Linked DNA regions of Arachidicoccus terrestris. The protein of the gene in region 1 interacts with the protein of each later gene in a pairwise test. Links are inferred from orthologs where the notes say so. Each region holds a gene or a part of one and is shown on either strand. Other genes may lie near its edges. The genes, in order: ligA and leuS.

Region 1 (16,135 bases):
CCTGGACACATAGCTTTTTTGCAATACACAAATTAAATATACAATATGGTAAGAAAAAAAAAGTGGATACTGATCGCTGGCCTTATGCTGGTTTTGTATGCAACTTCCTGCAGTAAGGATGATCGTTCGACTGAGCCGGGAAAAGAAAACAATCAACCTATCCGTGAGATTACAACTGCAAGTAGTGCTTATGCGGATACGGTATTTAGCTTTATGCCGGCACCTGGACAATTTATCAATACGGATTATACAGATATAATTAAGGATTCTAAGGTGATACAAAATAAAGCAATTTCTCTGGGGGCCTGGGGTGGCCAGATTGTATTAGGCTTTGATCACACCGTTCTTAATAAAAAAGGAGATGATATTCAGGTGGAGGGAGCAGGTGCCGAAAACGCTGCAGAACCAGGTGTGGTCTGGGTTATGTATGATGCCAATGGTAACGGCCGGCCAGACGATACCTGGTATGAACTCAAAGGGAGCGCTTATGGTAAAGAAGGCTATGAAAAAAATTATAAGGTTACCTATTATAAACCCGATAGTAAATCTGCGGATGTTATGTGGGTGGACAAATATAATGATACCGGTTACGTGAAATCCAATAAATATCATGATCAGTCCTATTATCCTTCCTGGATTACAGCAGACAGCTATACTTTAGAAGGGAGTCTTTTGCCTGATACAGGAATTGATGATACGAACCCAGCCTATATAACCAGTACACCTTTTGAATACGGATACGCAGATAATCATTCCGTTACGAATGGCGGTAACCCTTTAGATATTATGAATGCCGTTGATGCAAAGGGAAATGCGATAGAATTAATTGGGATTGATTTTATAAAGATACAGACAGGCATTCAGAAAGATCTAGGATGGCTGGGAGAGCTTTCTACGGAAGTGAGCAGCGTCAGTGATCTTCATATGTTATAATCAGATAATACACAAACAGAACAGTTTAATACATTAAAAACAGAAAATGATTCAGCAAATGCGAACAAAATTTACTTCAGCCTGGCTATTAAAGTGGAGCCCGAGATTATCCGTATTCATGTTGGCTATTTTTATAATTGTTTCATGTAGTAAAGATGATAAAACAATAACGGCTCCCGCAGGCCCTTATTCCAATGGGTTTTTTATCCTTAATGAAGGGTGGTTTGGTCATGACGCAAGCAGTGTGAGCTTTTATGCCTATGGTGCTGATACACTTCAACAGAAGGCCTTCGCTAAAGAAAATAATGGCAACTTCCCTGTGACAACATCGACTACACTCGAAGATGGACTGATCATTGGTGACAGATTGTATCTAATCGCCACGGCCGGGGGTTCGGTGATCGTTGCTGATCCAGCCACACTCAAACAGGTTGGGCAGCTCAGTTTGGACGGTGCTGATTTTAGGTCTATGGCTGCAATTGATGCTAATACTGCCGTAATCAGCAGCGGCAATAATATCTATACGGTTGATCTGGCGAGTCTGACGATCCATGCAGAACCGGTCTTTACCGGCAATAATATCAAAAAACTGTATGTTAGCGGGGATTATCTGATCGCAAGCAATGACAAAGGGGTCGATATCATTGAGATGAGTGACTGGAAATCGATCGTACATTACAATGGTCCTACTGAAGGTTACGTAAAAACACCCGACGGAATGATATACGGAGCTGGTGGTAATATTCTGGTGAGTATTGATGCAACTACGCAAGATACCACGCAGATCACACTGGAACAACCTATCTGGAGTAATGATTTCGCTTATAATGCGCCAAGCCTTGTGAGTTCTTCAAAAGAAAATGCAGTTTTCTATATTGCAAAGCCGAATGAGGGGTTTGCGGGAACCAGTATCTACAAATATGTAAAAGGCAGCCCGCATTCCCTGAACACTCCATTTGTTACACTACCTACAGGCGAGACTTTTTATGGAGCGGGCCTGTTCTATGACAAGAAAAGTGATCAGATCGTGACTTGCTCAATTACTGGGTATACGCAAACAGATAAGAATTTCCTTCGTTTTTATAATGCCTCTACAGGTGAATTAGTTAAGACGATCGAGTATGGCCATGTTTATTTTCCGTCCAATGTAGTATTTTACAATTAGCCGATCTGATATGGAGCAATGCTGTATCTGTAGATCATTCGACAGCATTGTTGTGCCAATTTAGTCAAGTGATTCAGAGCTGTGCCACCGGCAGATATATTTTGTGTTTTACCTCTGCCGTTGAGTAATAGAAGTCAAGATATTTTCTGAATAACCCTTATTGTTAAAAAGCCACTCAAGATTATTTCCTGAGTGGCTTTTTGGTGTTCAGCTCAATGGTGAAAACCTTATTCCCTTAATTCTGTCTTATTATAAGGCAGAATTTAATTTATTGTATATTGCGTAACTTATATCGTTGCCATATCAATAACGAATCTATAGCGTACGTCGCTCTTTAAAACTCTTTCGTAGGCCTGGTTGACATAACTGATGTCGATGACTTCAACATCAGAAGTGATCTGGTGCTCGGCGCAAAAATCCAGCATTTCCTGGGTCTCGGGTATGCCTCCGATAGAAGAACCGGTAATGGCTCTATTCAAAGATAACCCGCTTAATTTTAGTCCCCCTGGAGGAAGCCCGACACAGATATGTACGCCGTTATCTTTTAATAAAGACATATACCAGTCGTAATCATGCGGCGCTGAAACTGTATCAATGATAAAATCAAAATACCGTTTGAGTGGTTTAACCTGTTCATTATCTTGGGTGTTACAAAATTTATGGGCGCCCAATCTGTGTGCATCCTGTTTTTTATTCTCTGACCGGCTCAGCAGCGTTACTTCCGCGCCCAGTGCTACTGCAAATTTTACAGCCATGTGACCCAGGCCACCCAGCCCCAATACGCCGACTTTGTGCCCTTTGCCGATACCCCATTTTTTAATTGGCGAGTAAGTGGTGATACCTGCACAAAGTAAAGGAGCCACACCTTTCAGATTCAGGCTCTTTGGTACGCTCAATACAAAATCCTTATTACAGACAATCTTATTAGAATAACCACCATAGGTCGGCGTTTTCCTATCCCTTTCCACAGAGTTATAGGTCCAGACAGTCTGGCCTTTCTCACAAAACTGTTCATGCCCGCTTTTGCAGCTGGGACACTCATGGCAGCTATCTACCATACAGCCAATCCCCACAAGGTCGCCTGCCTTGAATTTACCGGCATTTTCACCGGCAGTAACCACGCGTCCAACAATCTCATGGCCCGGAACCATCGGGTAGATACCCGGGCGCCATTCACTTCTGACCTGATGAATATCTGAATGACAAATGCCACAATACAGAATATCAATTTCGACGTCGTCCGGACCAACTGCTCTGCGCTCAAAGTCCCAGGGAATAAGCGGGTCTTGTTGATTATGGGCGGCGTATCCTTTAACAGGTATCATAATTTACTCAGTTTAAGATTTAAAAGTTCATTTTTTAATCGACCAACTCCTGCATCTGTCCATGCACAAAATCCATCAGTTTTTTTATGTGGGCAGGAGAAAGGTCAAATTTAAGACCTGCTGATTCAAAAAGCTCCGGAAGTGTTCTGGTGCCTCCCAGGCTTAATGCTTTTATATAATTGTTCAGGGCTTGTTTTGGGTGCTGCTGATATTGCATCCACATGCCAATGGCACCTAATTGAGCAATGCCATATTCAATATAATAGAACGGCACCTCGAAAAGGTGTAACTGACGTTGCCAGCTACAAGCACGGAACTTTTCCAATCCTTCCTGATCAACAACAGGGGAGGAGAACTCATTGAGTATACGCAGCCAGTTTGCTTCTCTTTCTTTTTCGGTGTGCCTGGGGTTTTCATACACCCAATGCTGGAACTTGTCAATAATGGCAATCCATGGAAATATGGTAATGACTCTTTCAAGTTGGTGGATTTTTGCCCTGCGCAACTCCTCTGTATCTTTAAAATATACATCCCAGTGGTCCATAGTGAATAGCTCCATGGACATGGAAGCTACTTCTGCTATTTCCATGGGATATTCTTTAAAAGCGCTCAACTCAAGAGGATGTGCCAGAAAAGAATGGATGGCGTGGCCACCCTCATGTACCATAGTGGTCACATCACTCATCTGACCTGCGGCATTCATAAATATAAACGGAGCGCCACTTTCCGACAAGGGGCAGTTGTATCCACCGGGGGCTTTTCCTTTTCTGCTTTCCAGGTCAAAATGTTTTAGTTCATCCATTTTTCGGAGGCAGGCGGAAAAAAACGGGTTCAATGCTTCAAAACAGGCTTCTGTTTTGGATAGCAGTTCTTTGCCTGAGGTAAAAGGATGTAGCGGTTGCGTGCCGGCAGGTTCGGCTTCCAGGTCCCAGGGCCTGAGTTCTTCCAGGCTTAATTTCTGTTTTTTATAGCTATTGATCTGATCCACGAGTGGCAATACATGTAATTTTACAGCTTCATGGAACTGAAAGCAGTCTTCTTTTGTATAATCAAAACGGCCTAATTCTGCAAATTTATAATCGCGATAGTTTTCAAACCCGGCATTTTCGGCGATCTGTTGTCTTTTTTGGACGAGCTCGGTAAATAGTTTGTTGAAAGCATCTTTATCCTGTAATCTTCTGTTCTGGACTTTCAAATAAACATCTTTTCTGAGCATTCTATCCGGATTTTCCAGGAATTTAGCCGCTTGCTGTAGCGTATACTCTTTACCATTCACTTCAACGGTCATTTTGCCGGCGATGGTGCCGTATTGTTGCTGCAAAACACTTAATTCTGCCTGGATAGGAATATTCTCCTGGCGGAATAGCTCAATACTTCTGCGTACACTTCTGAGATAGGTATGATAAAGCTGTTGATCCAGCTGGTCAACATAGGCAGATTGCACCAGCTTTTTGTTGAGCAGGTCTGCATAAGGCTGGAGCTTAGGCTGTATTTCCATACAGAAGTATGTAAAGGCGTCTTCCAGTGCTTTATTATTTGTATCACAAGTCATTTTAATCTGACGCCAGCAGGCGTCCTCGCTGACCACGGCTTCAAGTTCACTTACATCTTTTAACCATTTTTCCAGATCGTTTTTACTGTTAATGGGACGCTCAGCCAGATCCTGGTAATAAGGCTCCAGAGACGCCCAGGTGCTAATCGCAAAATCCGTTGGGACAAAATTTCTGGACAGTTTCTGGATATCGGCAGTCGGAATCACATTTGCCATACGTATTTAATCGTTTAATTGTTATATAATTACTACACGGCTGAACATTGATAATCAGGTTGTTATTGATATGTTGTAGGAGCCATGTATGCCAAAATTACCACAAAAAAAGCGCAAGTAAAAGGTTTTAACCTTTTGCTTGCGCTCGATCGTTTTTGCCAGACCGGCTCAAACCCATCCGGACTATTTTTCTTCCTTATCTTTTTTCTTAGGAGCCGCTTTCTTTTTAGGTTTGGCCGAAGTTGCTTTTTCGTCCTTTCCTTCCACAGCTGCCTTCGCTTTTTTAGTAGCCGCCTTTTTGGGTACTTTTGCTTTTTTGTCTTCAGCAGGTTGTTCTGCTATGTCATCAGGAGCAGTTTCCGATACTGCAACATTTTCTTCTGAATCTTCCAGATTGATGCCATTATCGGTTAGAATGTTGTACCAACGGACCATTTTTTTCATATCACTGGTATAGACTCTTTCAAAATCTATATCTGGATAAACTTCGGTAAAATAAGCTTTTACTGCGGCAATATCTTTATAATCCGGAATAGGCCTGCCAGCATTCTTCATCGCTTTGAACACTTCCACCAGATTAACGTTTTCGCGGACGGTATATACTTCAATGCTTTCCAAATGGGAAAAATGATGACTCCTGGAAGAGGCAAACTTAGTGGTTTTATCCTCCAGCGAACGAACGATGGCACCATCAGCCTTACTGCCGATCAATTCAAAAAGACCGCCTAATCCGGTGACAGAGATAATTTTGTTGTATTCCATTTGATAGTTTGATTTAAGGCTGCGAAAATACTCAGTATCGGGTAGAAAGCCAAATTTACAGGAAGATCTCCCATTTTTGGCTATAATTAACTGTGTTTGAGCTAATCAACGGTTCCTTTGTAAAAAAAGGGAGATAAAAACAATAAATATTGCCGATTTTGCCATTGATTCAAGTCGAAATCTGTCTTGATTCGTGATTTTTAATTAACATTGCCAAGCAAAACACCACTATATTTTTACTTATTTTTTGTTATATGTACAGTCCAGAACAGGTCAAAATATTACAGTCCGATACATCGGTATTATTAAAGGATACTGCAGCCATTGATCAAGGGCAGCTGGAAATACTCAGACGAGTGCTTAGGTTTCATGAATACAGATATTATGTAGAAGATGATCCATTGGTCTCTGACATGGAATATGACCGTTTATTCAAAAAATTAGAAGCATTCGAAGCAAAGCACCCGGAGTTGATTACAGCCGATTCTCCAACGCAAAGAGTAGGCGCTAATTTGACCGGTCAATTTGCAACGATCCGTCATCAGGTGCCGATGCTTTCTCTCGAGAACTCTTATAACGCCGACGACTTGAGTGACTGGGACAAAAAGGTCAGAGAGGCCGCTGGCGAAAAGAAAATACGTTATTCGGTTGAGCCTAAATTTGATGGCGCCAGCATTTCTCTGCTATACGAAGACGACCGGTTAGTACGGGCTGTAACCAGGGGAGACGGTATTGAAGGCGAGGATGTTACTGCTAACATCAGACAAATCCGTTCTATTCCGCTCAATGCCCCTTTTGCATTGTATGGTATTCAACAAATAGAAATAAGAGGTGAGGTAATGATGTCTAAAGCCTCTTTTCAGAAATTCAATGATAAGCAGGCAGAGGCTGGCTTGCCGATCCTCGCCAACCCCCGTAATGCTGCCAGTGGCAGTTTACGCCTCAAAGATCCGTCTGCCGTAAGAAACAGGGGGCTGGATGCATACTTATATCATATCAGCGACATAGTCTTAGCCCCTGGCAAAAGGCCTAGTGAACTTCTGGAAACGCATAGCGGTAATCTGGCCTTACTTTGGCAATGTGGTCTTCGTTCCCCAACAAAAGAAAGTGAACTTTTCAACAGTATAGCGTCGGTTGTGGCACATGTAGGAGATTTTGAAGCCATGCGAGACACATTGCCTTATGAAATTGATGGAATGGTGATTAAAGTGGATGATATCGCTCTGCAGGAACAGCTGGGCATGACTTCACATCATCCCAGATGGGCAATGGCTTATAAATTTAAGGCCAGACAGGCCACTTCAATCATTCAGTCTGTGGAGTTTCAAGTGGGACGAACGGGAGCAATCACCCCTGTCGCTAAAATTGAACCTGTTTTCCTGGCAGGTGTGACGATTGGTTCCATCTCATTATTCAATGAAGATATTATCCGGGAAAAAGATTTATGTATTGGAGATAGTGTTCTGGTGGAAAGAGCAGGAGATGTCATACCTAATATTGTTAAACCACTTAAAGAGCTAAGACAGGGTAATGAGATACCTATTATCTTTCCTGCCAATTGTCCGGTATGTAAAGCTGCACTGCATAAACCGGAGGGAGAAAGTGTCTGGCGCTGTATTAACCCGAATTGCGAAGCGCAGGTCGTGGAAAAGATGATTCATTTTGTCAGCAAAGATGCCATGGACATCCGGTCCTTTGGAGAATCCAACGTGCGTAAATTTTATTCACTGGGTTTGCTACCCGATATTCCGGGCATCTACAAGTTGGATATGACACAAATCGGAAAACTAGAGGGTTTTGGGCAAAAATCCATCGATAACCTGACTTCCGCTATTGAAAAAAGTAAAACGCAACCGTTACACCGGCTTATTTTTGGGTTGGGTATCCGCTATGTAGGAGAAACGACTGCCAAGATATTAGCCAAAAAAATCAGTAACCTTTGGGAACTTAAAGACTTTTCTGAAGAGCAGTTAATGGAACTTGAAGATATCGGTCCAAAGGTAGCAGGAAGTATCTATGAATTCTTCCAGGCGCCACAGAGTAAAGAGCTCCTAAATGAACTTGAAATACTCGGCCTTAATTTTAAGGGGCAAAAAACCGCACTGACTTCTGCAGGAACACAGCCCTTTGAAGGCCTTACTTTTTTATTTACCGGAACATTGGAACATTTAAAAAGAAGTGATGCAGAGGCAGTTGTTGAGGCAAAAGGAGGTAAGATACTAAGCGGCGTGTCGGCTAAACTGAACTACCTTGTGGCGGGCGCCGCAGCTGGCAGTAAATTAGATAAGGCCAAGAGGCTCAATACTGTCAATATTATTACTGAGCAGGAATTTGTTGATATGGTGGCAAATAATGAAAAGGGGCGTGGGAAAAAATAAAAATTACTATGGGAAAACGTATGCCTATTAAGGTCATTATAACAGGTGCTACCGGTATGGTAGGTGAAGGCGTACTGAATGCCTGTCTGAAAAGTGCGGAGGTGGAATCAGTATTGGTCGTTACCAGGAGGGCCACCGGTGTTAGGCATCCCAAACTAAAGGAATTGATTCATCACAATTTTTTTGATTTTTCGCCCATTGCTTCAGAACTGGACGGGTATGATGCCTGTTACTTCTGTTTAGGTGTAACCTCGCTGCGCAAAACGGAAAAGGCCTACTTCAAATTGACACATACACTCACTTTACAGTTTGCTAAAACGCTGTGTCTGGTGAATCAGAATATGACTTTTTGTTACGTGTCGGGAAAGGGAACAGACAATACAGAAACAGGGCGGATCATGTGGGCCAGGGTCAAAGGGAAAACGGAAAATGATCTCAACCGGTTGCCTTTTGCGAAAGTTTTTTCTTTTCGACCGGGTTTTATAAAGCCAACTGCAGGTAATCAGCATACACAACCGTTCTACAAGTATGTGACCTGGTTATTTCCTTTAGGCAGAAAGTTTTTCCCCGGGTCTTTTTGTAAACTGGAGGAGTTGAGTCAGGCAATGCTCAGTACAGCTTCCAACCCTGAAAAAAGAGGTATTTATGAAGTTGGGGATATACAAAAAAGCGCGATGGAAACCATTACCTGACATTGTATCCTGTTAGTTTCCGTTTTGCCTATGTCTCGCTTTCGTTTTTATCTTTATATTCCTTTTTTTCTGCTAAAGGAACGGCTCCTGTCTGGGCGGCTATGCCTGTTTTTAATGCTTCCCGTTTCTTATATTCACTTCTATATTTACTGCCCGCACCATACTCAAACTTGTATATCTGGCATAGCAACAGAAAATAAGCAATCATCAGCGGTCCGAAGATCAAGCCCATTAACCCAAACAGCTGGAGACCCAGGATCACGCCAAATACGGTGATCAGCGGGTGGACGTCTCCAAACTTTTTCATGAGTGCAAATCTGAGCACATTGTCACTATTGGAAACCACGACGGCGCAATAGGCCGTTAAGCCCAATCCCATGCCGATCTCTCCATTGGCCATTGTGATAATACAGATGGGTATCCAAACAATCATGGTACCTACTACCGGAATGATGGATGCCGCTCCGGTGAGCAGACCCCAGAATATAAATTCTTTGATCCCGAAAATCCAGTATCCTAAAATAGCCAGTAATGCCTGACAGAGGGCCAGTACAGGAATGCCAATCGCGTTGGACACAACCATGTTTCTGGTCTCCTGCCATAACGTGGATTTATTTTCTTCACTTAGCGGAAGAAAAGATTCCAGTTTTTCTTCCATCTTTCTACCGCCCATTAACATAAAATAAAAGATAAAGAACGCGACTGCCAGATTAGATACGACCGAAGCCGTCGCATTGAGTATTTGCGGGATATAGGCTGCCAATTTCTTGAAGTTCGTGAGGATTGTCGCATTTGAAATATCCAGTGAAGGGAAATGGGTTTTAAGTAGATCGATGGTATGGGTTAATTTACCCGTTATAGTAGGAGCCTGTTCTATGGCCTGATTAATTCGGGGAATCAATACTTTTATCACGGAAAAGATCGGAAAAACCACCAGTATGATACTGCCCATAATCAGTAATAATGCAGCTGCCCATTTTTTCCATTTCTTTTGCTCTATAAGTTTGTAATACCAGTTTCGATATAACACATAAAGGGTAATGGCGCCAAAAAAACCGGGTAGAAAGTACTTGAGTTGCACAATGATCTCAATGCCGATGAACGTAATCAGGATCAGAAGGACAATCTGTTTGATCAAACTTGTACTTATTTTTTCCATGTGCGGTAGTAATTAGGTATTAAAGGGTAAAAGCGGAATCGTGAACTGATTTTCAAAGACTTCGCCCTATGTAAATATAGTCTATATCGGCGAAAGATCATTCAATTGATCTTCCTTTAATCAGGGAGATATGCTAATTTTTTGTAGTACCCAAGTTTTCTGAAAACCAGCCCGTCGCACTGAATAAATATGAAAAGGCTTACTATAGTTAAAGAGGAATATACCGCATTTGCTTCAGCAATAAAGCCTGAATTTCAGAAGACTTATAACTAACAATCGTATGTGAAATTTTATTTATTTATTTTTCAGTCTAGCAAAAAAACAATAACATTGCGCAGTTAAATTCTTTTCAATACTTGTAAAAATTAAATGATATGAGCTTTATAGCCGATATTCATGCAAGACAGATTCTTGATAGCCGGGGAAATCCTACGGTAGAAGTGGATGTATTAACTGAAAATGGTATTTTGGGCCGTGCTGCCGTTCCTTCCGGAGCATCTACAGGGATCCATGAAGCCGTTGAACTGCGTGATGGAGATAAGAGTGTTTATCTGGGTAAGGGGGTCCTGAAGGCCGTTGATAACGTAAATGATATTATCGCTGAACAACTGATTGGCTGGACTGTTTCTGATCAGGTGGGTATTGATAAGAAATTACTGGAGATTGACGGAACAGACAACAAAGGAAAATTAGGTGCAAACGCAATTTTAGCCGTTTCTCTGGCAGTGGCTAAAGCAGCTGCTCAGGAATCAGGCCTGCCTTTGTATCGATATATCGGAGGCGTTAACAGTAGTGTATTGCCGGTTCCATTGATGAATATCCTGAACGGTGGGGTACATGCCGACAATAAAATCGATTATCAGGAATATATGATCGTCCCTCATGGTGCGACTTCTTTCAGTGAGGCACTTCGCTGGGGTACTGAGATTTTCCATGAATTAAAGTCTGTTCTGAAAAAGAAAGGCTATAGTACAAATGTAGGCGATGAAGGTGGATTCGCACCAGATATTCAGAGCAATGAAGAGGCTATTGAAACTGTATTGGAGGCGATCAAATCTGCCGGTTACAAACCCGGCGAAGACGTTTCTATTGCCCTGGATGCGGCTAGCAGCGAAATGTACAAAGATGGTAAATATAAATTCTACAAAAGTACAGGTAAAGAGCTGACTGCTGATGAAATGGTTGCTTATTGGGTGGAATGGGTAAATAAATATCCGATTGTTTCTATTGAAGACGGCATGGCAGAAGAAGATTGGGACGGTTGGAAAAAGTTGACAGAAGCCCTGGGCGATAAAATTCAGCTGGTAGGAGACGATCTGTTTGTTACCAACAGTAAAATCTTAAAACGCGGTATTGATAATAGCATTGCTAATAGCATCCTTATCAAAGTCAATCAGATCGGAACTTTGACTGAGACCATTCAGGCTGTACAGATGGCACAGAATGCCGGTTACACGACTGTCATGAGCCATCGAAGCGGCGAAACAGAAGATACAACAATTGCAGACCTGGCGGTTGCATTGAACTGCGGACAAATCAAAACCGGATCTGCCAGTCGTACGGACCGTATTGCTAAATACAACCAATTGATCCGCATTGAGGAACAATTGGATACAGATGCTATATTCCCGGACTTGTTTAATAAATAGTTCCACAGAATATTCTATATCTTTAACCCGGCTGTACGCTTTTTATAAAAGATTTACAGCCGGGTTTTTATGTGCTGTTATATTTATATATAACAGCATTATTGAAAGTAAACACTAAAGATACAGATCGGATGAGCCGTTACCAGCTACAATTTCTTCTTCTCTTGTTGCTCACGATCAGGACTTTTCCTCTTCAGGCCCAGCTGTTTGGAGGGAATCCCCCTAAGATAAAATGGCGCCAGCTTAAAACAGATTCTGTCGATATTATTTATCCTGTAAGGTTTGATACACTGGCTTTTAGGGTAGCGGCCGTTATTGAGCGGCTACAAAAAACAAGGGAGTATTCTCTGGGCGGGAAGCTAGAGAACATACCGGTCGTCTTACAAACACAGACAACTAATAGTAATGGATATGTAGGGCTTGGGCCTTATCGAAGTGAATTTTATCTTTCCACTCCAATGGATGCAATGGAATTGGGCGGAATGGATTGGACAACGACATTAACCCTGCATGAATATCGTCATGTTATTCAGTATAATAATATCAACAGAGGCATTATCCGAACGGTCGATTGGCTGTTGGGTGATAATGCCAGGTCGCTAATGAGTGATATGGCTGTGCCCAATTGGTTTTTTGAGGGGGATGCTGTATTTAATGAAACAATTCATAGCCGCCAGGGCAGGGGGAGGTTACCTCGCTTTTTAAATGCGTACGCTTTACTGGATAAAGATGGTAGGCATTATAACTACCAACAACTGCGCAACGGCTCCTATAAAGATTATCTCCCTGGCCATTATCAGTTAGGCTATTTGCTGGTTTCCTATGGGTATAGGCGCTATGGGCCTGCGTTTTGGGGAAAAGTGATACATGAGGCAGCTAGCTATAAGGGAATATTCTACCCCTTCCAAAAGGCGATTTATAGTATTGCGGGTATTTCTTTTAAAGACTTCAGGGAGGCCGCATTTAAAGAATATATAGCGCATTATCAAAATTTGCCCTGGATGGTGCAGGGTAGCAAACGCCAACCCAATTCCTCTTTAAGGCAACTCTCTCATTTGTCAGATAAAGAAGTTATCGACTATTTATATCCCTATCCGGCCATCCTGGATGGTGAATCAGGTACTATCGTATTGAAAAACCCCCGTAAGTCAATCAGTCGATTTGTCTGGCTACATAAAGGCAAGGAGAGAAATCTGGGCCAGGCACCCATTTCCAGAAATGCATATTTTGGATATAATTCCGGGAGAGTAATCTATACAAGATTCCAGGCAGATCCCAGATGGGGTTACAGAGAATATAGCGATCTGGAAGTACTGGATATTCACAGTGGCAAACGTTTGAGACTCACTCATAAACGCCGCTTTTTTACACCAGATATTTCCAGTGACGGCAAGATGGTAGCTGCTAGTGAGTTACGGGCAAATGGTCATTCAGCTATTGTCCTGTTAGACGGCTCCGGTGGGATTTTGGCTACATGGAAGGCTCCCAAAGGAATAATTTATAATTATCCAAAATTCTTTGCCCTGAATGGTGACAGTAGTGGCGCGCTCTTATTTTTGATCCGTGATGCCGCTGGGAGAATGGGTATCGGATATGTTCACTTGCTACACAAGAAAAACAAAGGAGGGTATGGCGTTTCCTATCCAGCAACGGCCACCGCCACGGACACTATTCACCCAATACTGTCCTTAAGCGGGCAATTACTTGGATTTCCGGTTGTGCGGGGAGATAAGTTGTATTACACCCGTGTGACGCCCGGTAATACGGCGGTCAGTCCTTATACCGCCCTGATGGAAATCAATTTGACAGATATAGTTAAAGATACTGCGGTAAGTCCGGTAATGGTTGGTAAATCTCTAAGGGATGTTTATCAGGGTTACGGAATAAATACGGGCGAGAATATCGCCAGCCTGCAGACCGCTAATGGTTACGGCATTTTCCGGTGGGACGGCAATCTGGCAAACAGCAATGACGGCCAGAGGGATATCGCAACTGGTATTTTTGATGCTCATTTACCACTTACAGGACATCGACTTTTAGATACCTGGACTGACTCGATAACGGCTGGTGGATTTATTACCTATGGCCATTCAGTTAAAAAATACCCATTGCTCAGTCATCCTTTTCATTTTCATAGCTTGCAGCCAAACATTGATGATCCGGTTTATAGCCTGGATTTGCTAGGCCAGAACACGCTTAATACGGTTCAGACGAAACTATCATATAGTTATAACCGTGTAAGCCAGATGAGTGCTGTCGGCGGTGATCTTGCTCTGGGTGCCTGGTATTTGCAGCCATATGTACATATGGATTACAGTTGGGATCACCGGGCTGCAGATAGAAAGGGCAATCAGTACTTTTATAAAGAACTTACCAGGCAGATTGGGTTGCAGCTACCGTTAAACTTTACAGGTGGCAGATGGCGACGCAGTTTATATTTATCAACGGCATTAAGCCAAAGCAATCTCTACTGGAATGAGGATATGCCGGCTTCCGGCCCAGTTTTAAAGAAGATCAGGTATTTATATAGCCGGCTGCAGCTTTCAGTCTACGGTCGACAGTCTATACAACAATTATATCCTGGAATCGGGTTTTACAATTATACAGAGATGAATACACCACTGGACAGCAAAGGAGCCAGGCAGTGGATGAGTAGCGCAACGATCTATTTACCGGGCTTACTGCCCACACATAGCCTTCGTTGGAATCTGGCCTATCAGCATAGGGATACTGCAGGCGCTTATGGGTATAATAGCCGGTTTCCTTTTTCCAGAGGTTATGTCCGGCCCTCTTATGCAACTATGTGGAAGTTTGGAGCAGATTATGATTTGCCGGTCTGGTACCCTGATTTTGGATTTGCCGGTCTGGCTTATTTCTTTAGAATCAGGGCTAATCTCTACTATGATCAGAGCTTAGGCTTTGACAATACTAAAAGACGTAACGGATTTGGATCTGTGGGAGCGGCTCTATTCGCGGATATGAATATAGGTAATCAATATCCGGTTACAATAGGATTGCGCTACAACCACTTATTAAATCAAGATTATCGGGAGCAAAACAATTGGGAGCTGATCTTGCCTATCCGGCTATTTTAAGAAAAAAAGAGCGTCCTCAACATAAGGACGCTCCCGAAATCTTCCTGTTTAATTGAAAGTCGATTAGTTGTATGCTTTGACGTTATACACGTATTGTTGTAGAGATTTAAGCTGATTTTCTCTGTTCATACCTTTCAGATTACGGCTGCCATTCAGTACGGCAGCATTGACTGCGCTGGTATCCTTATCGTTCCATGATTCAAGAGACTGAACAATCTCCTTTGATTTGATGGCAAAGGTGACACCTTGTGCATTCGCTTCCCGGGTACTTAAAATGCCGATAATATCTCCATATCGATTAAAAACTGGCCCCCCTGAGTTACCAGGGTTTGCCAATAATGAGATCTGCACAGTGGAAGTGTCACCATCAAAACCGGAAACGGCACTCAGATATCCTTTGTTATAGGTGATGTCATTGCGGGGATACCCCAATGTAAAAACCTCCGCTCCCAGATTTACACTGGTGCTTTTCAGATCATAGGGGAGCGTTTTGACGGGCTCATAATCGCTGTCGGTGATTTTCAATACTGCCAGATCTTTTGCATGATCAACGTAGACAATAGAGGTCTTAAATTCCTGGCCATCAGCGTTGGCTACCACTGCGCTGCTACCTTTCAATACATGTGCATTAGTCAATAGATAACCCTTTCCGTCAATCATAAAGGCAGATCCCCCGCTTTTTACGACAGCGCCTTCCGGCAACTTGGTAGCCTCCTTGATCTGTGTATACTGATAATCCTGTGTCTTTTTCAATTGTTCAATATCCCGGCTTAAAAGCTCAATTGTCTGTCGGCTGGCCGGGCCGAAAGTGGAGATCACGCCGCTGATAATAAGTGCCGTAAGGCCTGCAATGCAGGCCGCAATTGCGGTTGTCTTTTTATAACGATGCCAGAGTTGTCTGATCTTGCCTTTCGAGATCTTTTTTTGATCCTCAGCGATGGCACCTTTCTCCAGCAAATGGTCATGTGTACTGCTCAACTGAGTCATCAGTTTTTGGCGTTCTGCAAATTCTGCCATCTTGCCCATAAATATCTTATGGGTAACGACCATCTGATCCAGTTCCGGATTATCCTGGCGCATTTGCTCAAAATAGGCTTTTTCCTCAGGAAGCATTTCGTCGTTGAAGTAACGCTCCAGACTCTCTATTAATAATTGTTCACTCATTATTATCTTATTTTGAATATTGCGCAAAAAATAACTTTTTAAGAC
Region 2 (16,576 bases), 2.4 Mb from region 1 along the record:
ACCGGCGCCGGTTGGATCGAAAACTTCTTCTAGCGGCAACGCCGGTGCACAGAATATTTCTTCGCCATTGAACAGTAAAGCACCATGTTCGCCTTTTTTAACGATCAAAAACTTAGGGCCCATGGCTAGGATCTTGCGGGCTGCCTTTACCAAGGCAAATTCTCCGGAGAGCTGTCTGGCTTCACTATCATTTACCACCAGCACATCGACCATTTTCAAGACGTCCTCCAGGTCTTCCATAGCCGTCTCCATCCAGAAATTCATAGTGTCCAGTACAATCAGCTTAGGTCTTTTAGACAACTGATTGATAACAGAACGTTGAATAGCTGGGACCAGATTACCCAGTAACAGATAATCCGTCTCCAGATAGCTGTCCGGCAGCGTCGGATTAAAATCGGCCAGCACATTTAAGTCAGTGATCAAAGTCTCCCGGGTATTCATATCCAGGTGGTATTTACCACTCCAGAAAAAGGATTTTTTGTCTTTTACAATCTCTACGCCCTCGGTATTGACGCCTAGGCGGTTCAGATCCTGGAGTACCTCCTGCGGGAAGTCGCCACCCACAATTGACACCTGATTAATGGAATGCATGAAGTTTGTGGCGGCATAGGCGCAATAAGTTCCTGATCCCCCAATTGTTTTTTCTGTCTTGGCAAACGGCGTTTCGATTGCATCGAAAGCCATTGTTCCAATAATGGTTAAGGCCATGTAAGCTGCTTTTTGTTTAAAGATATCTTATACAACCCCGCAAACCTATTACATTTACATAATATTTCAAATGTTCGGTGATAATTTATGGTTTTCAAAGCGGGCGGAGGTTCATATAAACAGTGATTTCCTTTAAAATCCCTTTGATTTTCTTTGCATATAGGTTAACGTATAGTAGTCGGTTTATTATTCTTTTTAATGTAACTTAGAGCCATTATTCAAATTAAAAATGATACGTTGATGAAAAAGTATTGGGTAGCGTTATCGGCTGTCTGTCTGCTGGCTGTTGCCTGCGGTTCTAATAGTAATAGTGAAAAACCAGAAACCACCCCCCCGGCAGCTGAAAGTCATGAGTCTGCCGCAAATGATATCTCGAAAGATCCTAACTATCAGAAGGGCCTGAAATTAGTCGCACAAAACGATTGTCTTACCTGCCACAAGGTGAGCGGACAGTCCACCGGTCCTTCTTACGAAGAAGTCGCCAATAAGTACACCAATGACGAGACCACGATTAATATGCTGGCACAGAAAATCATCGACGGCGGCAGCGGCCATTGGGGAACTGTTCCCATGACAGCCCATCCAACCTTAAAACCCGAGGATGCCAAGCAAATGGTCAAATACGTTTTACTTCTGGGAAAAAAATAACAGGATCCGTGCAGCAGACAGATGAGTTCTATATGCGTCAGGCCCTTAGAGAAGCAGAAAAAGCCTTTGAGATGGGTGAAGTCCCGATTGGCGCTGTTTTGGTGATTGGGGACAGGATTGTTGCCCGTGCACACAATCAGGTAGAGCTCCTCAAAGACCCGACCGCCCATGCCGAAGTAATGGCCATCACAGCCGCCTGCGATTTTATGGGGGCCAAGTACCTTCCGGAAGCCACACTCTTTATCACCTTGGAGCCTTGCCTGATGTGCAGCGGGGCTCTGTATTGGAGCAAAATCGGGCGGGTCGTCTTTGGCGCAAGTGATCCTAAAAACGGTTATGGCCGTCAGGTGAACACTACGCCATTTCATCCGAAAACAAAAGTACAGAGTGGTCTGCTGGAAAAAGAAGCACTGGAACTGATGCAGTCATTTTTCAAGAACAGGCGCTGATTTATTAATATTTCATTCTCATTGAGGCTGAACGATCAACCATAATTTTCAGTACCTTTGTTAGGCTCCTGTAAGAAATCTGAAGTGATGCTTTCAGGACACATAACATTTCATTATTCAACATTTAAAATTAAATAGTATGGCTTTTACACTCCCACAGCTTCCATATGCATTTGATGCACTGGAACCACATATCGACGCTAAAACAATGGAAATTCACCATGGCAAACACCATCAGGCCTACGTGAACAATCTCAATAAAGCAATTGAAGGAACTGACAACGCAGATAAGAGTCTGGAAGAGTTGGTTAAAAACGCTGGCAGTTTTTCCCCTGCTGTTCGTAATAACGGTGGCGGGCATTGGAACCACTCCTTCTTCTGGACCATATTGTCGCCTAATGGCGGCCAGCCTTCCGGTGATCTGGCGGCAGCCATTGACAGCACTTTCGGCTCTCTGGACGGCTTAAAAGAAAAGTTTAACGCAGCAGGCGGAGCACGCTTCGGCAGCGGCTGGGCATGGCTGATCGTTAAAGACGGTAAACTGGAAGTAACCTCTACACCAAATCAGGATAATCCCCTGATGGATGTAGCAGAAACCAAAGGAACCCCAATCCTGGGCGTTGACGTCTGGGAACATGCTTATTACCTAAATTATCAGAACCGCCGGCCTGATTATCTGGCTGCCTTCTGGAATGTGGTAAATTGGGACAAAGTAGCAGAACTTTACAACGCAGCTAAATAAGGCATGCCTTGTAAAATTCAATAGCACAATACTAGGTGCAAAGCAGGAGTGTTTTGCACCTTTTTTTTCATCATAAAAAATCAATTTCTATGAAAAAACTCTTATGGGCAATCTTACCGCTGGCCATGATGGCTTCCTGTGGTAAAAGTAGTGAACGCAAGATCCTGGTTGTCGCCAACGGTGATATTTCCGTTGCGGGTCAGGACCTGAAAATCACCAACCCTTCTGATGGCGCCGTTGAAAAGCTGATTGATTTGAAAAACGCAGCGCAAACCAGCTACACGGTTAACAATGCCGGCAAGACCAGCACCGTGGATCTGCCTGCAGAAGACGGATTTTATATACTCAACCTGATGAAAGATACCGTGTTTGGCAGCCAGCTGATTGATGGACGGGATTATAACACCTCTGAAGACCTGGGTTTGGACAAACAAAAACAAATGATTGACAGCCTGAAACTGATATTACAGGGTCAGAATATCTCTGCGGCCAATAAGAATTACATGATTGTGCCCGGGCAATTGACTAAAATTACCAACGATTTAGTTCATGCCCGTGTGTTCGGCCCTTTCCACGCAATGGATGCCAACGTAGATGCACCAACTGATGGTAAGCCACCCGTACTATATAAATTCTATTCCTCGGATGAATTACAGACCCGCCTGCAAACAGTGGAAGAGTCTTATAATTCTACCGATTAACGTCTTTGGTATAGAGCCAGAAACTAAAAATTGCCGCTCAGTGTAACGATTAAACACCAGCGGCAATTTTCTATATAAAGAAGCCCATTATCAAGTGCTTCTCCGTATTTTCAATACATAATAATTATTTGCGATCTGCCTTGGGCTTTTTAAGGATAGCAAATACTTCAATCCCAAACCCCAGCAAAATAACGATAGGCGCAACCGTTATTCTTCTAAAGCTGTATACCTGTGTTTTATCAAACACACTGGCATCCGTACTACGACCACCGGACAGCAACATCATTCCCAGGGCAATCACTACTGCCCCGATGATCATCCACATGTAATTATCTTTGGTAAAATGCAATCCGCCGCTACTGCGCTGTGGTTCTTTATTATCCATAGTAATTAATTTGCCTGACAAATATGCTATTAAATTTTGAATTTAACGGTAATTTCCTGTTATTTCTCCCAAATCTTACGAAAAGACATCCAAACAATTCTCTTCCTAATACAGATCATCCAGCCTGGTCTTCAGGTATTTATTAACGCTCCGGTTTGTACTGAACCAGGATATCAGCACGGAAAACACAACCATACATCCGTAGAGCAGAAAATTCAATCCGGCATTCTCCAGACTTCGGATCTCAGGAAATCTTTCTTTGGCCCATCCTGTCAGCAATAGCATGATGAGAATGGCCACGGCTGCACTGATTAACCCATTAACAATGGCTCTTACATTCATAGGCCGGGCAATGAAGCTGCGGGTTGCCCCGACCATTTGCATAGTCTTGATCAAAAACCTGTTTGAATACATGGTCAGCTTAATGGTGTTATCGATACTCACAACAACAATGACCCCCAAAATAATGCTGATGGCCAGAAAAATGAGCCCCATCTTATTGACCTTGTCGTTCATGGAAGTGACAAGGGTTTCGGGATAGTTGAGTCCGGAGAGCTGCGTGCCAAATTTCTGCGTCAGTTCGCCGGCGATCTTTTTGAGGCTGTCTTCATTGACATAATCGGCCTTCGCATAGAAGTTAATGCTCTCCGGCAGCGGATTATAGTCCAGGATTTTATCCCAATCCTCATTATTATCTTTATTCCATATTTCCTTGGCTTTCTCTTTATCAATATATTGCACATCTTTGGCGTAGGGCTGGGCAGCGATATAGTTTTTGATCTGGGCGATGGTGTCTTTGCCCTTCACATTAAGGTAAGCAGAGACCTCTACCTGCTCTTTCAGGTTATTGCCCATGGTTTTGAGGTTAAGAAAAAACCAGCCCATAATTCCCATGATTAATAATACCAGGGATATCCCGACAATACTAAAGACGGAATTAGATTTTTTTTTGTGCTTGGGGACGCTTTGAATTTCTGACATATTGTCCTTAAAAGTATAACATTGAAGATAGAACCTATAAGGGCAAATTTAATGTTTAGATACTAAACACGTACATTTGCAAGCAATTATTTTAATTTGTTTAAAGGTTTGACCGTTGGAGCTATGTTCGCCGGCCATTCCGTCCGTTTAATTTACGCATCATATGGATTATAATTTCAGGGATATTGAGAAGAAGTGGCAACAGCACTGGACTGAAACAGAGGCATATAAAGTGCCCAATGACACCACTAAGCCTAAGTTTTATGTACTGGATATGTTCCCCTACCCCAGTGGTGCCGGACTGCACGTGGGGCACCCCTTAGGGTATATCGCCAGCGATATCTTTGCCCGGTATAAAAGACTTAAAGGCTATAACGTTCTGCATCCGATGGGTTATGACGCCTTCGGGCTCCCTGCAGAGCAATATGCCATTGAGCATGGCATCCACCCGGCAGACTCCACCCGGCAGAATATCGCCACATTTGAAAAACAGCTCAATAATATAGGATTTTGCTTTGACTGGTCCAGAAGGGTCAATACCAGCGATCCCGGCTATTATAAATGGACGCAGTGGATCTTCCTGCAGCTTTTTGATAGCTTTTATGACCGTCATCAGAAAAAAGCCAGAAAAATCACGCAATTACAATCCCTGTTTGAAAAAGAAGGAAACCAGGCGCACCCCTGCCCTGGAGACGATACGATTGTCTTTTCAGCAGATCAGTGGAATGCTTATGACAATAAAAAGCAGCAGGATATTTTAATGCAGTACCGCCTGGCCTATTGTGGTTACGGAGAAGTAAACTGGTGTGAAGCATTGGGAACGGTGCTCGCCAATGATGAAGTGGTGAATGGTGTGAGTGAACGGGGCGGTCATCCGGTGCAAAAGAAAACACTGAGACAATGGTATCTGCGCATTACCGAATATGCGGACCGTCTGTTGGAAGGGCTGGATACGGTCGAGTTCAGTGATGCCATGAAAGAGATGCAAACCAATTGGATTGGCAAAAGCACCGGGGCAGAAATCACTTTTAAAATTAGCAGTGAATCGGACGAAATTCCGTCATTTACCGCCTATACAACACGGCCCGATACAATCATGGGCGTTGATTTCTGTGTCTTAGCGCCAGAACTGGATTGGATACTGAGTATCGCCTCAGTAGAACAGAGGCCGGAAGTCGAAAAATATATCGCCTATGTAAAGAGCAGAAGCGAAAGAGAGCGAATGGCAGAAAAACGGATTACCGGATGTTTTACCGGAGCCTATGCCATTAATCCCTTTGATGAAAACAAAAAGATTCCGATCTATATTTCAGAGTACGTGCTGGCCGGATACGGAACCGGTGCCATTATGGCTGTCCCCTGTGGTGATGAAAGAGATTACAAGTTTGCAAAAAACTTTGAGATTCCCATCACCAATATCCTGGGGGATCATTTTGACGGCGAGTACGCCAACCCGACTAAAGATGCCATTTTACAAAACAGTGGCTTCCTGAACGGACTTCCTATGCGGGAAGCGATGGAAGTCGTTGTAACGAAGCTACAGGAAAAAGGAATCGGTAAAAGAAAGACCAACTACCGGATGCGCGACGCCGCCTTCAGCCGTCAGCGATACTGGGGAGAGCCGTTCCCGATCATATGGAAAGACGGTATTGCGATCCCTTTATCAGAACAAGAGTTACCTCTCTTATTGCCGCAGATAGATAAATACGGTCCCGGTCCCGGAGGTGCCGGTCCTCTGGCGACAATAGACAGTTGGACCAGCCGGGGGCTGGAGACCAATACCATGCCTGGTTACGCCGGCAGCTCCTGGTATTTTCTACGCTATATGGACCCCCACAATACAGAAGCCTTCTGCGACCCTGCAGTCAGCGCCTACTGGAACCAGGTAGATCTGTATATCGGCGGTACGGAACATGCCGTAGGGCACCTGCTCTATAGCCGCCTTTGGACAAAGATCCTGTATGATTTAGGCTTTGTTACTTTCCAGGAACCGTTTAAAAAGCTCCTGAACCAGGGCATGATCCAGGGAAGCTCCCGTTTTGTTTACCGCCGGCATGGCACCCAGGAATTTATTTCTGCGGGATTAATTGCGGGGCAGCAAGTAGACCGTATCCATGTAGATGTGAACATCGTAGACGGCGTGGAGCTGGATATGGAGGCTTTTAAACAATGGAAGAACGGAGAATTTGCACAGGCCGCTTTTATTCTGGAAGAGGGTAAATATATATGCGGGGTTGAAGTAGAAAAAATGTCCAAATCCAAGTTCAACACCGTGAATCCGGATACCCTCGTCGAAAAATTCGGCGCGGACACCTTCCGAATGTACGAAATGTTCCTGGGCCCGGTAGAGCAGTCTAAGCCCTGGGATACCAAAGGTATCGAAGGCGTACACCGCTTTTTGAAAAAACTCTGGCGCCTATTCTTTGACGAAGAAAAGGGTGCTGTCTGGACAGATCAGGAGCCAACCACAGCAGAGTTAAAAGTGCTGCACAAAACCATCCAGAAAGTACAGTCTGACACAGAACGTTACTCATTTAATACCGTAGTTTCTGCCTTCATGGTCTGCGTCAATGAGCTCACCGACCTTAAGTGCCATAAAAAGCAAATCCTGGCGCCCTTACTGATCATGCTGACACCTTATGCACCGCACATCGCAGCTGAACTCTGGCAGGCGATCGGTGGCACAGGCGAAATTTTGGATGCTTCCTTCCCGGCATTCAAACCGGAACTCATAAAAGAATCCTCCAAGAATTATCCCGTCAGCATTAACGGTAAAATGCGCACCAATATGGAATTTGCCCTGGATGCCGATAAAGAAGCCATACAGACTGCCGTACTGGAAAATGAAGTAGTCAAAAAATGGGTCGAGGACAAACCTGTTAAAAAGTTCATCTTCGTCCCAGGCAAAATGATCAATGTGGTCATATAAGAAAAAGCAATGCTCCTCAATATTGTGTAAGCCCGGTATGTTTTAACATTACATACCGGGCTTATTGCTGCTTTTTCGTGGCTGGCATATCAAGTACAACGTTTGCGTGATTTTTACTTCCGCTAGGCTGATGTCTTTGTTTTTATGCATCTTTGATGGTACAGATGAATACCCGCTGCTGATACACTGTTCATCGCCTAATAAGTAATCAACTATGCACACAAAACGACATTGGAAACCTTTCACCGCTACTTGTCTCGGATTAAGCCTCATGACGCTGGGCTTCAGTTTGAATCCCGGTCTGGCCGGGGCACAGTCTAAAACATTCACGGTGCCGGCTAATAAGGGCTATGTCCTCCCTTTTACCGCGGGGCGCCATCAGGGTGTTTCAGTTCCTGTCGGTTATCCTGAAACCATCCGGCCTGTTTCTAAATGGACAGACAAGACTAAATCAGTGGTATGGTACCTGTATCAGGAACCGGGAGACTATAATTTTAGCTTTGACGGACAAGTAGACAAGGGTATTGACCTCCCCTTTGAACTTAGCATTTCCGACGCGGATCCAGCCGGTCAATTTAACGAACAACATCAGCGAATCACCTTCAAAGGTAGCGGGAGCAGAGATACCTTTACTGTTGGAAGCATCGCTATAGCTGATACAGGCTACTACCGTTATGAGCTTAAACCGAAGGCCGATCCTAAAAATGCGATTACTTTACATTCCTTGTTCTTTACTGCCGAAAATGGAAAAGGCGAGGTACATCAGACCGATTACCAGTCCTCTCCTTCTGTGCACTTAAGTTTTAGTTCGACAGCGCCAACAACCAAATCATACGACTGGATCTATGGCGAGATCCTTGTACCCAAAGGAGGTGATCCGCTGGCTACTTATTATGAAAGCCTGGGCTTCTACCGGGGCTACATGGGCATCCAGACCAATAGTGATCAGGAACGCAGGGTGTTGTTTTCCGTTTGGGACAGCAAGGATGCCGAAAAGGATAAGAGCATTCAGCAATCTGATCTGGTAACCCTTGTCGCCAAAGGCCCCGGAACAGTTACAAATAATTTCGGGGGCGAAGGAACCGGGGGGCAGTGTTATAACCCCAATGCCAACTGGGAAACCGGCAAACCCGTCCATTTTCTGATGAATGTATTACCGGATAGCAATGGCTCTGTCGTAATTTCCGCCTGGTATCAGATCGACACTAAGCCGTGGGTCTATGTCGCCAGCTGGCGGGCCCCGAAAGAAAAGCGTTATTTTGACGGGTATTATTCCTTTATTGAGAATTATGGTTATACCAATGGTTGGATGCGGCGAATGGCCTATTATTATAATGCCTGGGGTAAACAAAGCGGTGGCGGAGACTGGGTATCTTTCAACAGAGTCCGGTTCTCACATACGGATGGCAAGCCAGGTCAACGTGTAGATTATGAACAAGGGGTATCTCCGGCATACCCAGACCGGTTCTATATGGCATCGGGCGGCTATACACCAACGAAGCTAACCGCCAATGAAATTCCACTGGGAAAGCAGATTCCCATCAAAGATCTGACATCCTTTAAAAAACAGGTGCAGGACGCGTTAAAGGAGGAAGTAAAACGACAATAGCCTTAGAGAATAATACCCTCAAGAATAGCACGGTATCCACCCCTTTTTTAGATACAATAGGGGTGTCGCCATTTTGACATAAACAACGCCCCTGTTGTTATCTTGTCAGCTCTATTCAATCCAGGGAGCTGCATTCGTCTACTCGCTTTTCAAATGCCGCAACAAATTGGATTTAGCGGCCTTATATACCTTGAGACTGATCGTCATAAAGGTGATCAGCATCAGTGTGCAAAATACCTCTATAAATACATCGGCACCGATCGTTGATTGGTAGGCAAAATTACGAAGCCATCTGCCAGCCAGCAAATAAGATACCGGTGTGGCTATTAAAATTGCCAGCAATACCAAGACGACAAACTCCTTACAGATTAAACGTACAAGACTACGGGCACTCGCCCCCAACACTTTTCTGATACCCATTTCTTTAATCCTTGTCTCCGTACTATAGGTCGCCAGACCGAACAGGCCCAGACAGGAAATAAAAATAGCGATAGAAGCAAAGGTGGTAAATAAAGCGCCGACCCGCATATCCGATTTATACAAATTCTCAAACTGCTTGTCTAAAAAATGATAACTGAAAGGAGCATCGCTGGTCTTATAAGGTGTATAGGCATCAGCCACTGCCGCAATAGCTGATTTCATCTGCCGGGCAGATGTTCTGACATAAAGTGTATTCCACGATTTGGGTTGCACATAGAACACAAGTGGCGAAACAGCTGACCTTAAATCCTGAAAATTAAAATCCTTCACGACACCGATAACCTTATATTTCTTTCCGGAGAATCCCACCTCTTGGCCCAGATAAGGAGCTTTAAGGCCCATTTGGCGTACGGCTGTTTGATTCAAAATAACTGCTAAACTGTCTGCTGGTGAACCTGTAAAGTTCCGGCCATGTGCCAGCGCCATTTTCATGGCCGGAATAAAAGAAGCATCAATGGCTACTGGGTAACTCAAAAAACTGCTATTAGGATCCTGGCCTTGTTTTTTTAGACTCGTGGAAGAAACATTCAGATTTGTCAGTTCTTCGGCACTACTCAATCCTATATTTTCAATACTGGTGTAATGCAACAGATCTGCCTTTATCGCTTCCAGATGAGGAATGGCCGTTTTGGGAAAGGTCACTGTAAATACATAGGCTCTGTCATAGCCAATATTTATGTTTCGAATGTAATCCAGCTGACGGCCCATGATCAGGGTTACGAATAGTAATACAGCTGCCATGAAAAACTGAAAAACCACTAGGCCCTTCCGGAATGTATTTGCACCTATATTTCTGCTGATTTTTCCTTTTAACGACTCGATGGGCTTGAAAGAAGACAGCAAAATGGCAGGATAAATACTGGCCACCAATAAGGTTGCTATTAAAACGACACCTAAAGTTTTCCATAGCTGCCAGTCGTTTAACGCACAGCTAAATGCTTTACCGGAAATAAAATTATATAGTGGCATGAGCGCAAATATCAAGCCTATCGCGATCACCATCGAAATGCCAAAAACCATCACCGTCTCCCCCATAAATTGAAAGAACAGCTGCCTTCTTTTAGCTCCGACAATCTTTTTTATACCCACTTCCTTAGCGCGAACTAAAGATCTGGCAGTAGACATATTCACATAGTTGATACAGGCAATCAGAAATAACATGAGCATAATCACCATGAAGACTTGTACCAAGCGGTAAGCGCTGTTATTTCCGTTCGGTTGAATCAGGTGGATATCGGTTAAGTGTTGCAGGCGAAACTCGAAACGCTTGTCTCCGATGTCTGTCCAGTTTTTGACAACAGCGGCCGCAACTTTATTGGCGTCTGTCTTATTTCGTAGCAAAAGAAAGGTCGACATACTAAAGTTCTGCCGGTCTTCATCCAGATTTTTCCCACTATGCCTGGCTGCATATCCGGCTGCGTAATAACTGATAGGTAAAAGCACATCAGCGCGGATCGTCGAATTTTCCGGAAAGTCAGCCAGTATACCGGTAATCGTCATCGGATGCCCGTCATAGTTCAGCACCTGCCCCAGGGGCGCTGTGTTTCCATATATTTTTTTTGCGGCAGATGCCGTCAGTACAATACTATAGGGATTTTGCCAGAGGCCATTTCTGTTACCTGCCAACAGCTTAAAACTGAAAACAGACAGAAAGCTATTATCAACAAATAGAGAAGATAGTTTAAAGTCTCGGGAAAGGCGTGCCCTGGTAAACCTGGCCTGACCATTATCGATAATCCGGGAAGCAGCTGCTACAGCTGGTATGGACGAAGTCACATCAAACACTTTGGGCGGGGTCATAGGGTAAACAACCTCTTGACCGGCATTTTCCTGCCCCATAAAATGTGTATTGACCCTGTAGATACGATCTGCATTTTGGAAGAACGCATCAAAGCTCGATTCATTTTGGACCCAAATCAGTAACATAATACCTGTCGCCAGTCCTATGCTAAGACCGGCAATATTAATAATACTATATAGTTTCCCCTTTTTTAGATTTCTCCAGGCTGATCTTAGATAATACTTCCACATATAATTAATAGGCTGCTATATTCCCGTCATTAAAAATATAAACACCAAAGGGCCACTATTAATATGCCAATACATAAATATGTAATTAACTGAATAATTATATATTATATTTTTATAACAACTGTTCGAGATCGAAACAACCTGTGTCCGCTTTTTGTACAGTTGTACCTCAGAGATTGCTTAGCCGCTACGGACTATTTTTCAATCAGGTAGCACCAGCGTTTTAATTTCCCTTCAAAGTCAAAGGGGGTAGTTCTTTTGGTAATATCCGTGATCTTCGTGGCCGGTATGTTTGCAGCGTCCAATACGAACCGTGTATAATTGGTACTAAAATAGAGCTGTCCACCGGCAGTAAGTGCATGTAACACATCGCTGATCAGCGTGACATGGTCCCTTTGGATGTCCAGTATATCTTTCATCTTTTTGGAATTACTGAAAGTAGGAGGATCCATCACTGCCAGATCAAAAGAATTTGGCGTGAGTGTCTTCAGGTATGCTTTCACGTCTGCCGGTATAAAACTGTATTTCCTTTTCGTAGACGGTGTCAGCAACCGGTTATACCTGAAATTCTCCTCCGCCCAATTGAGATAGGTATTAGATAAGTCTACGCTACAAACGCTGGCAGCCCCACCGTCAGCAGCATAGACTGAAAACGAGCCCGTATAGCAAAAAAGGTTCAGCACGTTTTTATCCCGGGCCACTTCCCGTACCATTTGCCTGGTAACTCTGTGATCAAGGAAAAGGCCTGTATCCAGATAATCTGTCAGGTTAATCCTAAAGCTCAATCCACCCTCTTCCACTGTAAAGAAATGTCCTTCACCGTCTACTTTTTCATACTGTGCGCCGGCAGTTCTATGACTCATTTTACTACGCTGCTTAAGATAGATCTTCGCAACGGGTATGCCTGTCACCTGACTGATCTTCTCGAAACAGGCATGTACTTTCTGTTCCGGCCACTCATCCTCCTGATTGGTATCCGTGTTTTTTTTAGCATAAATGCTTACATAGGCTTTTTCTCCATACAGATCAATACTGATAGGAAATTCAGTCAAATCCCGGTCATAAAGGCGATAACACTCGATCTGCTGCCTTCTGGCCAGCTTGCTGCGGTGTTTAAACACCTTGGTCAGCCGGTTACTAAACATTTGCATTGCTTCTTCCATACCCTACGCTTGAACGATTGATTGGACCTGCAAAGTACGCCGAATTATTGTGACTGATAACTGAAATTAAGCAGCCATTGTACCAACCAGGATAAAGGCCGTAAAATGCAAACCGGCTCTACGGCAATAAAGCTATAGAGCCAGTCAAAAAATCAGCGTCGATCCGGGACGCTGTACCCGTATTATTTCTTCACAAAAGACACGTTAAAGCCATTCACTATACCATAATAAATGCCAGCAGCAAGGCCGGTAACATCAATGTCGTTGTTGCCAGTTTCCAGCGCCTGGGTCAATACTTTTTTCCCGGATCCGTTATAAATGGTCAGAATACCTGATTTCAGTATGTATACATGGATATACTGAGTGGCAGGATTAGGATAAACAAAGATCCCTTGTGGATCATTTTTGTGGTCAACCGTGATCACTTTGCTATAGTTTACCGCTCCGCCCATGTCCACTAGTCTAAGCCGGTAGTAGGCCCTGGCGGCGGTTTGTGCGATACTTGCCCGGTACTGCTGTTCACTCCCTTTCGCAGCGATCCGGCTCACAGAACTAAATGTATTATTATTTAAACTCCTTTCCAACTCATAGTGATCAAAATTCGTTTCTACACCGCTGGCCCAATTGAAGCTGGCGGTGTTGCCGGTCAGGCGGCCTGTAAACCACTTCAGGTCTACAGATGTGGCATCTAAGGCTTCCAGATTTACATTGTCAACAGCCATAAAGTCGTTTACTATACTGGTAGTAATAACTACCTTATCGACTCCTTTAAAACCGGCATTGCCGGTAAGATCAAAATTGACGGCAACCGCATAACCGCCCTGTCCTTTAATAACCGTACTAAGTGCAACTTTTGTTGTCACCGCCAAGTTGTTTTTAAACCCCTGAACATATATGTCAAAGGGAACATCATAATCCGGCACGGATGGATACGCAGACAATGTGATCTTATTAAAGTCAAATAGACCGCCTCCGGTGCGGGTCAGATCTATCTCAGTCATAGGCGACCCGTCCAGCGTCCCCAGATACATGTAGACAGAATTGTAGCCTATCGATTCCGGATACGTCGAAGGATTATCCTGATCAAAACCATAATATACACCACCAGTGCTACTGGTCGAATAAATGGTAAAATCAAAGCCCGAATAGCTTGCGGATGTCTGGCTTGTGTTTGCAGCTTCGAAGTACGTACCAGGTGCTTGTGATTCAAAATCAATTGCGGTCTGCGCAAAACTGAAAGCGGTCATTGCCAGGGCAAGCAGGCACAAAAAAAACTGTTTGTAGAAATGTTTCATAAATAGTGTTTTGGAAGTCCTGAAAGAAGCAGCATCAAAGTTATTACTTTTGGGGAATCATCCGCACCGAAAATCCATAAACGGCATGACCTCTTCATTATTTTTTGGATGGATATCTATAATTCAGTGAAGTAGTCTTATTTTTGAATTTACGGCACCTCTATAAAAGGTTGCCTGGATGTTCCCAAGCGGAATCGTGTGCCGTTTAAAAATTAAAACAGAAAATATGACCTCTTTTAAAGAAATTGAAATAAATGGATTGCAAAACGGACAACTCGATCTTCTTGTCGGGCTGCTGGCGGAAGCAGGCTATTCAGGCTTCGAGGAATTGGAAAACGGGCAGACACTTAAAGCATTTATAGAATTGCCTGAGTTCGACGAGTCCTTGCTTAACAAGCTGCTTGCACCCTACAATATCAGCTATAAACAGCAGGATATTCAGCAACAGAATTGGAATGCGCTTTGGGAATCCAATTTTGAACCTGTTATCGTTGATGATTTTGTGGTTATCCGGGCGGACTTTCATGAGCAAAAATTCAATACGGAGCTGGAAATCCTCATTACGCCGAAAATGAGTTTCGGAACGGGGCACCATGCCACCACCTATATGATGGTATCTCAGATGCGGCTATTGGAATGGGCAGGGAAAAAAGTACTGGATTTCGGGACGGGAACAGGAATTCTTGCCATTCTGGCCAATAAACTAGGCGCCAGAGAAGTGGTTGCACTCGATAATGACGACTGGTCTATCGAAAATGCAACAGAAAACATCCTGCGGAATAACTGCCACCATATCACGGTCAAAAAAGCGCACACCGCAGCCACGGGAGATCAATATGAAATCATCCTCGCAAATATCAACAGAAATGTGATTATTGCCAATGGAGAAATCCTGGCAGACTCCTTGCGCCCAGATGCAGATTTGCTGGTCAGCGGGCTATTGAAGGAAGATGAGCAAGACATCAAAGCACTGTTTATCCAATTAGGTTTAACCTATCTCACTTCAGTATATAAGGCACAATGGACCACTATCCATTTTAGGAAAACCACATAGGTTCATTGGTTAGCAACCCCTTCGAAATTTATATCGCACAGATTTTAGCTTCCGGCCGGATTGCACACAGGTTGTTAAAATATCTTAAAAGGCTATTTTTTGTACTTTATAAATGTCAATTTTTCATCGACATTGTCTATAATTGGCAATAAGCTGTTATATTTGTGACTTATAATTTCTGACGAAAAGCTATTAATGCAAGAGATATTACTTTTACTGGTAGCCTATATGCTTGGCTCTATACCTACTTCTGTATGGGTGAGCAAACACTTTTTTGGTATTGATATCCGGGAATATGGTAGTGGAAATGCGGGCGCGACCAATACATTCAGGGTACTCGGCCCTAAATGGGGTACTATTGTCATGCTGGTGGATGTGTCGAAGGGCGCAGCGGCAGCTTTATTGGTTTTTACCCTGCAGAAGTATGCTTTACATGACAGCATGCAGCGGACCAATCTGATGATCGGATTGGGGCTTGCGGCAGTTGTGGGACATATCTTCCCGCTTTGGGCCGGATTTAAAGGCGGCAAGGGAGTCGCTACTTTATTTGGAATGATTCTCGCCATCCAACCTGCGGTTGCCGGGCTCTGCGTCGGTGTATTCATTCTGGTCTTATACCTGACGCGCTTTGTTTCATTGAGTTCTATATTATCGGGCGTCGCATTTGCCATTCTGATCCTTTTTATTTTTAACGACGATTCAACCTTTTACCGAATATTTTCCATTGCGGTAGCATTGATGCTGGTACTGACTCATCAGAAAAATATCAATCGCATTCTAAAAGGCACAGAAAGTAAGGTCCCGATCTTAAAATTCAGAGACCGTCGCAAAAATCGTCGCAGAGGCAATAAAAATCAGGAAGAAACCGAAAATTCCTAATACCCGGACCAGCCTGCTTCGTATTTCTGTGGTCCAACTACGGCATAGACTTTATATAAAAACATAACAATCAGTATTTCACCCTTCGATCCCCCTACCGATGGAATCAGCAGATTTTGTGGAGGAAAAATAATGGTTGGCAACCAAACAAGCATTCTTTTTGGTACGGATATTGATTTTAACAAATAAGTCGCAATACCCTTTAATAAGGTATCCCGGCCAATTTAATTCACTTCTACTTTACTGTTAAATACTAGTACTATGTTACTCAAGAAACTGTCTCTTAGCGCTTTAGGACTTATTACACTTTTTGGCTGCACCCGCAATGCCATTTCCGGCCGCAGTCAACTCATGCTGACTTCAGAGAGCTCCCTACAGACGCAAGCACTCACCGAATACAAGGATTTTCTTTCTAAGAATAAAGTGGTTACCGCAGCAGTGGACAAAAAAGACTATGATGTGGTGCAGAAGGTTGGCAAAAGGATTGCCGCTGCTATCACAAAATATTACGCGCAAAAAGGC

Evidence for each region.
Region 2: the proteins of ligA (region 1) and leuS interact in binary tests that used the Escherichia coli proteins (3 or more experiments, as listed by UniProt). The link is inferred for Arachidicoccus terrestris from one-to-one orthologs.

Annotation. Positions count from the first base shown.
Region 1 is NZ_CP083387.1:3,726,928-3,743,062, forward strand. What follows is about bases 5,874-8,769. They hold ligA (NAD-dependent DNA ligase LigA), read left to right. Parts: upstream 5,874-6,207; coding sequence 6,208-8,331; downstream 8,332-8,769. Other genes in these bases: K9M52_RS14525 (DUF5606 family protein), read right to left, coding at 5,874-5,953; K9M52_RS14535 (NAD-dependent epimerase/dehydratase family protein), read left to right, coding at 8,340-8,769. Also shown: K9M52_RS14500 (YncE family protein), read left to right, coding at 1-36; K9M52_RS14505 (hypothetical protein), read left to right, coding at 46-933; K9M52_RS14510 (DUF5074 domain-containing protein), read left to right, coding at 992-2,098; K9M52_RS14515 (NAD(P)-dependent alcohol dehydrogenase), read right to left, coding at 2,386-3,423; K9M52_RS14520 (M3 family oligoendopeptidase), read right to left, coding at 3,458-5,191; more of K9M52_RS14525, read right to left, coding at 5,375-5,873; more of K9M52_RS14535, read left to right, coding at 8,770-9,023; K9M52_RS14540 (AI-2E family transporter), read right to left, coding at 9,052-10,182; eno (phosphopyruvate hydratase), read left to right, coding at 10,557-11,831; K9M52_RS14550 (hypothetical protein), read left to right, coding at 11,933-14,926; K9M52_RS14555 (S1C family serine protease), read right to left, coding at 14,990-16,090; K9M52_RS14560 (RNA polymerase sigma factor), read right to left, coding at 16,098-16,135. UniProt on the Escherichia coli protein: DNA ligase that catalyzes the formation of phosphodiester linkages between 5'-phosphoryl and 3'-hydroxyl groups in double-stranded DNA using NAD as a coenzyme and as the energy source for the reaction.
Region 2 is NZ_CP083387.1:1,367,133-1,383,708, forward strand. Bases 4,407-7,743 are described here. They hold leuS (leucine--tRNA ligase), read left to right. Parts: upstream 4,407-4,777; coding sequence 4,778-7,543; downstream 7,544-7,743. Other genes in these bases: K9M52_RS05495 (cell division protein FtsX), read right to left, coding at 4,407-4,518. In the rest of the region: K9M52_RS05465 (PfkB family carbohydrate kinase), read right to left, coding at 1-708; K9M52_RS05470 (c-type cytochrome), read left to right, coding at 949-1,356; K9M52_RS05475 (nucleoside deaminase), read left to right, coding at 1,365-1,805; K9M52_RS05480 (superoxide dismutase), read left to right, coding at 1,945-2,547; K9M52_RS05485 (hypothetical protein), read left to right, coding at 2,637-3,248; K9M52_RS05490 (DUF3098 domain-containing protein), read right to left, coding at 3,373-3,633; more of K9M52_RS05495, read right to left, coding at 3,739-4,406; K9M52_RS05505 (DUF3472 domain-containing protein), read left to right, coding at 7,758-9,152; K9M52_RS05510 (ABC transporter permease), read right to left, coding at 9,291-11,663; K9M52_RS05515 (class I SAM-dependent methyltransferase), read right to left, coding at 11,858-12,826; K9M52_RS05520 (T9SS type A sorting domain-containing protein), read right to left, coding at 13,009-14,121; prmA (50S ribosomal protein L11 methyltransferase), read left to right, coding at 14,348-15,175; glycerol-3-phosphate 1-O-acyltransferase PlsY, read left to right, coding at 15,371-16,054; K9M52_RS05535 (M48 family metallopeptidase), read left to right, coding at 16,316-16,576.